Regions from separate parts of the Gordonia polyisoprenivorans genome, predicted to be linked through region 1. Evidence: riboswitches for the same ligand, from Rfam matches in the RefSeq annotation. Region 1 holds a riboswitch; the other holds the start of a gene.
The links. Region 1 has a riboswitch for S-adenosylmethionine ahead of J6U32_RS11945 (bifunctional o-acetylhomoserine/o-acetylserine sulfhydrylase). Riboswitches for the same ligand answer to the same signal wherever they lie in the genome.
Positions count from the first base shown of each region.

Region 2: it holds a riboswitch for S-adenosylmethionine, as region 1 does, so the genes downstream of both, J6U32_RS25805 (aminotransferase class V-fold PLP-dependent enzyme) here and J6U32_RS11945 (bifunctional o-acetylhomoserine/o-acetylserine sulfhydrylase) in region 1, are expected to answer to the same signal.

Region 1 is NZ_CP072203.1:2,648,812-2,653,390, reverse strand. It holds gene J6U32_RS11950 (cutinase family protein) at 1-1,659, opposite strand, end outside; SAM riboswitch class IV at 1,878-1,998, shown strand; gene J6U32_RS11945 (bifunctional o-acetylhomoserine/o-acetylserine sulfhydrylase) at 2,060-3,394, shown strand; gene metX (homoserine O-acetyltransferase MetX) at 3,419-4,567, shown strand.
Region 2 is NZ_CP072203.1:5,745,500-5,750,078, reverse strand. It holds gene J6U32_RS25810 (isochorismate synthase) at 271-1,368, opposite strand; SAM riboswitch class IV at 1,459-1,572, shown strand; gene J6U32_RS25805 (aminotransferase class V-fold PLP-dependent enzyme) at 1,590-2,894, shown strand; gene J6U32_RS25800 (hypothetical protein) at 2,891-3,322, shown strand; gene alc (allantoicase) at 3,344-4,327, opposite strand; gene J6U32_RS25790 (MarR family winged helix-turn-helix transcriptional regulator) at 4,514-4,579, shown strand, end outside.

The DNA of each region.
Region 1 (4,579 bases):
GCTCTCGGTCTCACCTGGCGACGGCGCGGAACTCTCCTGTGACGACGTTTCCGACTGCGACGACGTCGCGCCCGACTCGGTCGTCGAACTCGACTCCGGCGACGTGCTCGACGTAGGCGACACACTCGGCTCCGGCGACGTACTCGACATAGGCGCCACACTCGACTCGGGCGCCGGTGCCTGCGTTGCGCCCACAGCGCCCGCCTCCTCGCCCACAGCGCCCGCCCCACCACCGACAGCGCCCGCCTCCTCGCCCACAGCGCCCGCCCCACCACCGACAGCGCTCTGTCGGGACGCAAGCAGCGGCACCGCGACCTGTGTCGGGGTCGACAGCACCGTCGCACCCGCACCCGCACTCGTCGAACCCCTCGGCACCGTCGTGATGCCCTCGACGACGCGCGCCGCCCAGTACTTCACGAAATTGAGCGGCAATGCGACGATGCTCTTGCCGCTGGCCAGCAGTGCCTGCACTCCTTCTTCGAAGAGCTCACGGTTCCAGGTGAGCGCGCCGTTGATGGTGTTCTCGAAGGCGTAGAGATCCGGCAGGTACGCGCCGTAGCCCAGTTGTGGCAACGGCGGAAACCAGTCCATGACCCAGCGGATCGGTGGCTGGAAGTCGGCAAGGGTGATCCCGATGATGTCGGGTAGGCGGAACCGGTAGGCCACCAGGTCCGGGACCGACCAGTGCAGGCCCAGCGCGTCGACGAGGTTCTGGGCGAGGATGACCATCGATGAGGGCGAGGCGATCGTGCAGGTCTGCAGCGACCCGCTCTGCGTGCACGTCATCGGCTCGTTCGCGCCGTTCATGTACCAGGTCGTGCCGGTGCCCGGGAATTGATACATGTGAAACGGATACTGACCGTGCTTGACCCAATAGCCGAGGAGGGCGTCGAGGTCGCCGATGGGGTCATGGAACGGATCGGGGAGATCGCAGATCGGATCGCCCGCGATGCAGTAGGTGGTCACCGGCAGGCCCCCGTAGTCGGTGACCGCTCGGGTTCCGGACATGGTCAGACCGGGGATGATCCCGACCAGGGTCGCCTCGATCCCCTGTCCCCACAGCGTCGCCGACATCCGCGGATCGGAGTAGAGCTCTCCCGACACCGTGCGTGCACCGTCGGAATCGGTGGTGGAGATGACGTAGGTCGAGCCGTCGTCCATGGTCACCGACCGATTTGCCCCGATGTCGGTGAGCACGTCGCCGGCGATCCGCGCCCCCTGCGAGTAGCCGGCGATGACGATCTTCTTGTCGGCACCGCACTGCTGCTGGTACGCGGCGACGGCCTGCTCCAGATTGGCCGACCCTTCGGCCTCGCTGGCGTTGTATCCGACCGACCCGAGCGGCCAGATGGTCGCGGAGTAGGGCACCTGCTCGATCTCGTAGGCGCCCGCGCCGGAGTACGGACTGTCCGGCAGCTCCTCCCAGTGGGCGCCGTGCCCGGTGTAGCGCTGTTCGATCCCGACGAGATACGAACCGTCGGAATTCCACGTGCCGCCGACGATGAACACCCGACCGGGTTGACTGCACGCCGCCGCTGTTTCCGCCGACGCGACCCCGTGACCCCAGAATGCGGCCGCGATGAGCGCCACAGTCGCGGCCCCGACCACTCCGGTCGAGATGCTGCCGCGGAGCGAGGCGAAGGAAGGTGAGAGCCGCATCGGACACGTCCTTGGGCGAGGGAACCGTGATGGGGCAAGAGTAGGCAGACGGCGCGGCCGATTCCGGCCGATCCGTCGAGATCAGGACGCGATTGGTCCGTCCGGGCGACACCCGCCGCCACGCCCGAACCGACTCCGACCGTTTCTGTCCAGCACGCAAACCAGGCTGAGCAGGAGGGTTCTCAGCCGCCGACGACCGTGTTATATCCTTGTCGCCAGGTCATGAGTATCAGCGTCAAGCCCCGGCTCGCTGATCGGCAACCCTCCAACCGCGGTGGGGTGCTCCGGGTGATGACCGGGTTGTGGGATCGCGACGAGCATCCCCGGCAAGCGCGGGTCCGAAGGTCGGACCCCATCAGGGTCACCACACCCTGCCGACCGCAGAAAGTGATCTATTCTCATGTCTGACGTAGCCAACGACGGCACGGATGCCCAGAACCCAGCCGACGACTGGAGTTTCGAGACCAAGCAGATCCATGTGGGCCAGTCGGCCGACGCCGCCACGAACGCTCGTGCACTGCCGATCTACCAGACCACGTCGTACGTCTTCAACGACACCACCCACGCGGCCAACCTCTTCGGCCTCGCCGAGCCGGGCAACATCTACACCCGCATCATGAACCCCACCCAGGACGCCGTCGAGCAGCGTGTCGCCGCGCTCGAGGGCGGTGTGGCGGCACTGTTGGTCGCGTCCGGTCAGGCCGCCGAGACCTACGCCATCCTCAACATCGTGGAGAACGGCGGACACGTCGTGTCGAGCCCGCGTCTCTACGGCGGAACCTACAACCTCTTCCACTACACACTGCCCAAGCTCGGTATCGAGGTGAGCTTCGTCGAGGATCCCGAGGATCTCGATTCGTGGCAGGCCGCGGTCCGCGACAACACCCGGGCCTTCTACGGCGAGTCGATCTCCAACCCCAACAACGAGATCCTCGACATCGAGGGCATCTCCGAGGTCGCCCATCGCAACGGCGTGCCGCTGATCGTCGACAACACCGTCGCCACCCCGTACCTGCTGAACCCGCTGGCCCACGGCGCCGACATCGTCGTCCACTCGGCGACCAAGTACATCGGTGGGCACGGCACCGCGATCGGCGGCATCATCGTCGACGGCGGCACCTTCGACTGGCGGGTGCAGCGTGACGGCCAGGATCTGTTCCCCGGCTTCACCACCCCCGACCCCAGCTATCACGGTGCGGTGTTCGCCGACCTCGGTGCGCCGGCCTACGCGCTCAAGGCACGCGTGCAGTTGCTGCGTGACACCGGTGCGGCGATCTCGCCGTTCAACGCCTTCCTGCTCGCCCAGGGACTGGAAACCCTGAGCCTGCGCGTCGAGCGCCACGTCGCCAATGCGCAGCGGGTCGCGGCCCATCTCGCCGATCACGCTCAGGTCGAGTCGGTCGCCTACGCCGGTCTGCAGTCCTCGCCCTGGTACTCCCGTGGTCAGAAGCTCGCCCCCAAGGGGCAGGGCGCGATCATCGGCTTCGAGATCGCCGGTGGCGTCGACGCGGGGAAGCGCTTCGTCGAGGCGTTGACGCTGCACAGCCACGTCGCCAACATCGGTGACGTGCGGTCGCTGGTCATCCACCCCGCCTCGACCACCCACAGCCAGCTGACCCCCGAGGAGCAGCTCGCTGCCGGTGTGACCCCCGGCCTGGTGCGCCTGGCCGTCGGTATCGAGGGCATCGACGACATCATCGCCGACCTCGACCAGGGTTTCGCGGCGGCCAAGTAGTTCGAGGACAGGAGTACAACACCCGTGTCGGTGAGTATCGACCCCCAGGCGTCCACGACGCATCAGCCCGAGTGGGAACGAGTTCCCGACGGGCAGATGGTCCGAATGCGTTTGGGGTCGTTGTCTCTCGACAACGGGCAGCAACTCGACGACGTCACCCTGGCGTTCCAGCGCTGGGGGACGTTGTCGCCCGCACGTGACAACGTGATCCTCACGCTGCACGCCCTGACCGGCGACTCGCATGTGACCGGCGCGCCCACCGACGAGCATCCCTCGCCCGGGTGGTGGGACGGCCTGATCGGGCCGGGAGCTGCCATCGACACCGACGAATGGTGCGTCATCTCCGCCAACGTCCTCGGCGGCTGCCGTGGGTCGACGGGCCCGTCGTCGCCGGATTCGCAAGGGCGGCCCTGGGGTTCACGCTTCCCCGACATCACCGTGCTCGATCAGGTGCGCGCCGAGGCGGCCCTGCTCGATGCCCTGGGCATCCGGGGAATCGGCGCGGTACTCGGCGGCTCGATGGGCGGCGCGCGTGCGCTGGAGTGGGCGATCGAGTACCCCGATCGGGTCCGCAGCGCCCTGGTGCTGGCGGTCGGCGCCCGCGCGACCGCCGATCAGATCGGCACACAGACCACCCAGATCGCGGCGATCACCTCCGATCCCAACTGGCAGGGCGGGGACTACCACGGCACCGGGCGCTCCCCGATCGCCGGCCTCGGAATCGCCCGACGTATCGCCCACCTCACCTACCGATTCGAGGGTGAACTCGACGAGCGGTTCGCCAATGCGCCTCAGGCGCAAGAGAATCCGCTCCTCGGCGGCCGCTACGCGGTGCAGAGTTATCTCGAGCACCAGGCCGACAAACTGATCGAGCGCTTCGATCCGGGCAGCTATGTGGTGCTCTCCGACGTGCTGAACCACCATGACGTCGGCCGCAACCGGGGTGGTATCGCCGCCGCCCTCGCCTCGTGCACCGTTCCGACCATCGTCGCCGGCATCGATTCGGATCGCTTGTACCCGTTGCGGTTACAGGCAGAAATCGCCGAAGGTCTCGGCAACTGCGTCGGCGGGCTCCAGGTGGTCCGGTCCGACAAGGGCCACGACGGATTCCTCACCGAGTTCGATGCGATCGCCGATCTCCTCAAGCGCACCGTGGATCTCGCCCGCCGCTGACGGACCTCGCAC
Region 2 (4,579 bases), 2.9 Mb from region 1:
GGGGATGCTCGGGTACGGGGGTGGTGCGTATGGACCGTCGATGGGGAGGGGATGCTCGAGTACGGGGTTGTGCGCCTGGATCATCGATGGGGAGGGGTTGCTCGGGTACGGGGGTGGTGCGCATGGAACCGTCGATGGGGAGGGCTGCTCGAGTGCGGGGGCCTGGATCGTCGATGGGGCGGGTATGTCCAGGTACGGGGGTGCGCCTGGGCCACCGATGGGGAAGGTTACTCGAGCAAGCCTCGACCGCCGGGGGAGGAGGCCTGCTGATCAGCGGTTGTCGATTCCCAACGCCCGCAATACCGTCAGCAGTTTGTCGGTGGTCTCGGCGAGTTCGGCTTCGGGATCGGAGTCGGCGACGATGCCGCCGCCGGCCCACGTGCGAAAGGTTTGTCGGTCGGCGTCGAGTTCGAGGCAACGGATGGTGACCATCCACTCGCCGTCGCCGTGTGCGTCGGCCCAGCCGACGGCGCCGGCGTAGAGTCCACGGGGTTCCTCGTGATCCCGGATGAACTGTGCCGCAGCGTCGGTCGGTGTTCCGCACACCGCGGGGGTGGGGCTCAGGGCGAGGGCCAGGTCGAGCGCGCCGACATCCGGATCGGTGAGCCGGGCGCGAATCGGTGTGGCCAGATGCCACATCTCGCCGGTGGAAAGCAACTGAGGTCGGGTCGCGACAGAGAGTTCGTCGCTGATCGGCGCCAACCGTTCACGCAGATGCTCGACGACAAACGCGTGCTCGCGATGATCCTTGTCCGACGCGGCGAGTTTCTCCCGGGCTTCGCGATCGGCTTCCGGGTCCGACGAGCGAGGAGCCGAACCGGCATACGGATGACAGGTGACCTCGCGGCCGCTCTTGTGCAGCAACAACTCCGGGCTCGCGCCGAGCAGCCACGAGTGGCCGGTGTCGACCACGAACGCATTGCGTTCGGAATTGCCGTGCGCCAGCGCCTCGAGGAGCTCGCCGATCTCGACCGGTGAATCAAGCACCGCACCAACGGTTCTCGCGAGCACCACCTTGTCGAGGTCGCCGGCATCGATGGCGGCCACCGCCCGGCGCACCCGCTCCCGATGTGTGGCGGCGTTGGGGATCTCGACGAAGTGGGTCAGTGAATGACGGAGGGGGGCGCGCCCACCGAGCGCCTGTTCCCGATGCAATCGCTCGGGTGCGAACAGCGCGGCCGGATCGGCGGGGTCGAACGGGAGTGCGCCGACCACCGACGCCACCGCACCGGATCGCAGTGCCTCGGCGGCGTCGGAGACCGCGGTGAACCGTCGCGCAACGCCCTCGGCCCGAACCGCTCCGTGCGGACGCGACAACACGAACGGGGCAGGCCCCGTTCCCTCATCTCCCACAGGTTCGCCGCTCACCCGACCAACCTAGCGCCGGACGGCGCCGGGATTTCGCCCACGCTGAGTGAAAATTGACACCCTCGGACGTGATAGGTCACCCTTGGTGCAGGTCATGAGTGCCAGTGACAAGCCCCGGCTCGCTGGTCGGCAACCCTCCTCCGCGGTGGGGTGCTCCGGGTGACGACCTGGCCGTGTACCACCCGGACACGGCAAGCGTGGATTCCCGAGGAGATTTTTCGATGACTGCTGTCGCCACCCCCGCATCGGTCGCCGCCACCGTGTGCGCAGATCCGTCGTCCTGCGAGCCGCTGGCCGAGGTCGTCGGCGCAGGACAGCCGGTGCCGCTCGCCGACGGGAACGAGGTGGCCTACGCCAATCTCGACTATGCGGCGAGCGCCCCCGCCCTGACCGCGGTCGCCGACGCCGTCGCCGCGTCGCTGCACCAGTACGCGAGTGTCCACCGCGGTGCCGGCCATCTGTCCCAGGTCACCACCCGTCGCTACGAGCAGTGCCGGGAGACGGTGCGGCGCTTCGTGCGTGGGCGTGCCGACGACACCGTCGTGTTCACCCGCAACACCACCGACGCGATCAATCTGGCGGCCCACTGCACCCCCGGCGACGTTGTGGTCTTCGACATCGAGCACCACGCCAACCTCCTGCCGTGGGTCTCGCGCGACTCCGGGACGGCCCGCATCGTGACCGCGCGTCCGGGTATCGAGGACACCCTCGTCGCGCTCGAATGCGAACTGGCCGCGGCTCCCGCGGCATTGCTCGCGGTGACCGCGGCCTCCAACGTCACCGGCGAGGTCCTGCCGATCGGTCGCCTCGCCGCCATCGCGCACCGACACGGCGCGCGCATCCTCGTCGACGCAGCCCAACTCGTCGCCCACCGGCCGGTGTCGATGGTCAGCCACGGTATCGACTACCTGGTGTTCTCCGGTCACAAGGTCTACGCGCCGTTCGGGGCGGGAGTGCTCATCGGACGAACGGACTGGCTCGACGCCGCCGACCCGTATCTCGCCGGCGGTGGCGCCTCGGCGCAGGTGAGCGTCGTCGACGGGCCCGACGAGAACTGCGCGGCCACTGCCTGGCACACCGGTGCCGCGCGGCATGAAGCAGGGTCTCCGAATGTGTTGGGCGCCATCGCCATCGCCGCGGCCTGCGAGGCGATCACCGAGATCGGCTTCGAGGCGATCGGCCTGCACGAACACGAATTGCGTTGCCGTCTCGATGACGGTCTCGCGCGGATCGACGGCGTCGAGGCACTCCGCATCTTCGACGACATCACCGATCGCGTCGGGATCGCCGGGTTCGGCGTCGACGGCATTGCACCGCGCGCCGTCGCCGAATATCTCAGCGACGAACACGGCATCGGCGTGCGCGACGGAAAGTTCTGCGCCCACCCGATCCTCACTCGCCTCGGCCACCCCGACGGCGCCGTGCGCGCGAGCTTCGGCCTCGGCACCGGGGCCGCCGACATCGACCGCTTGATCGACGCTCTGGCACAACTCATCTCGACCTCACCCGGAGGGAACCCGGCATGACCATCGAACTCGATCGCATCAGCATCGGACGGCCGTCGCTGCGCGTCGCGCTCGCCGACGACGTTCCCGCCGAGCCGTCGGCCATCGTCGTCCGTCGACCCACGCTGCGTGACGCCCAGCGGGCCCGCTCGCTGCTGCGGGCCGGTACCCGCGACACCGCGAACTTCTCCGTCGCACTCGAGGTGGAGGTGGCGATCGCGCCCAGCGCCGCGTCGGCGCGGGCGGCGGTCGCACACATTCCGGACGAGATCAACGGCGGCACCGTCCGCTATGTGGGTACGCCGAGCGGTCTGGTGACCCTCATCCGCGACATCTACGCGGCCGAGGTCGCCGACGCGGTGATCCTGGTGCCACTCGACGGTTCGGCGACGAGTCACCGCGTGCGCGAGCTGGTGTTGCCGTCGTTCGCGGAGCGACGCGCGGCCTGACATCCCGGCGACCAGTCGTGCTCAGGCCTCGCCGCGCTCCCACTGCTCAACGAGTTCGGTCTGCGCCTCGTCGGTCAGCAGGCCGTACAGCTTGAGTCGGGCCATCCCGCCGTCGGGGTAGACGTCGATGCGCGCCTCGGTCATCGGCCGGTCGAGGTCGATGACGAACCGGTGCCGGGTGTCGGGCTGTAAGTCGGTGCGGCCCAACACCTCGAACCACTCGCCGTCCTCGCCGTCGCGGCCGCGGACCATTGCCGCGCCGGGCGCGTTGCCCAGGAAGTAGCTGGTGTCGAGTTCGACGAGGCTCACCCGGCCCTGTCCGGCCAGGCGTACCTGCACCCAGTCGTTGCCGTCGTCGCGCCGACGCGAGGTCTCCCAGCCCTCGCCCATGTGCCGTGCACGGCCGGGCATGAGCAGGTTGTTGGGCGAGCTGTAGAACATGTTGGAGCAGGCCGTGATCAGGCCACCGTTCTCCAACGCGGCCAGGTCGAAATGGCCGTAACGGAAGAAGTGCGGGTTGGGTACGCCGCGCCCATGGACCCGGAATCGGGCCACACCGCCGTCGGGATGCATCGTCAGACGCACGTGGGTGAAGCGATCCTTCGCGTCGACCCGGAACGGGTTGCGGGTGTCGCCGTCGACGGGGCTCTTCTCGACGATGGTGACCCACTCGGTGTCGGTCAGCAGTTCGTCGACGGAGACGACGCCCTCCTTGGCGGCGGCCTCGACGGAGATGAACGGCGGATAGTTGCCCTTGAACCACGCCGTGTCGACGACGACGCCGTAGATGACACCCGGCGCGCCGAGCCGCACGATCGCCTGATCGACTCCCGCTTCTCGACGCCGTCGCGTCTCCCAGCCGTCGTAGATCTGTCCCTTGTGGCCGAACGTCGCGGGCTGATACTGCGCCGGGGGGGTCTTGATCAGGTTCTGCGCCTCGGCGAAGAGGTCGTCGTTGGTCCACACGACGGCGCCGCCCAGGTCCCGTAAGGCCAGGTCAGGCATGGAAGTGAAGTGTGGACGGCTACCCGATGACGTCGGTGGGGGTACAGGGGTCACGACCGTCGATCCTAATGGGATTTGCCATGACGACGAACTCGAGCGCATACTTGCGGCCGTCAACTACATGCACTCAGCAACTAGTTGTACGCGGCAAGGAAATCGGACATCCTCACCGATCGGGGAATCGGCATGCTCGACGATCGCGACATCGATCAGCTCTTCGACGCACTCGCGCGCTACATCCGTATCCGCGAC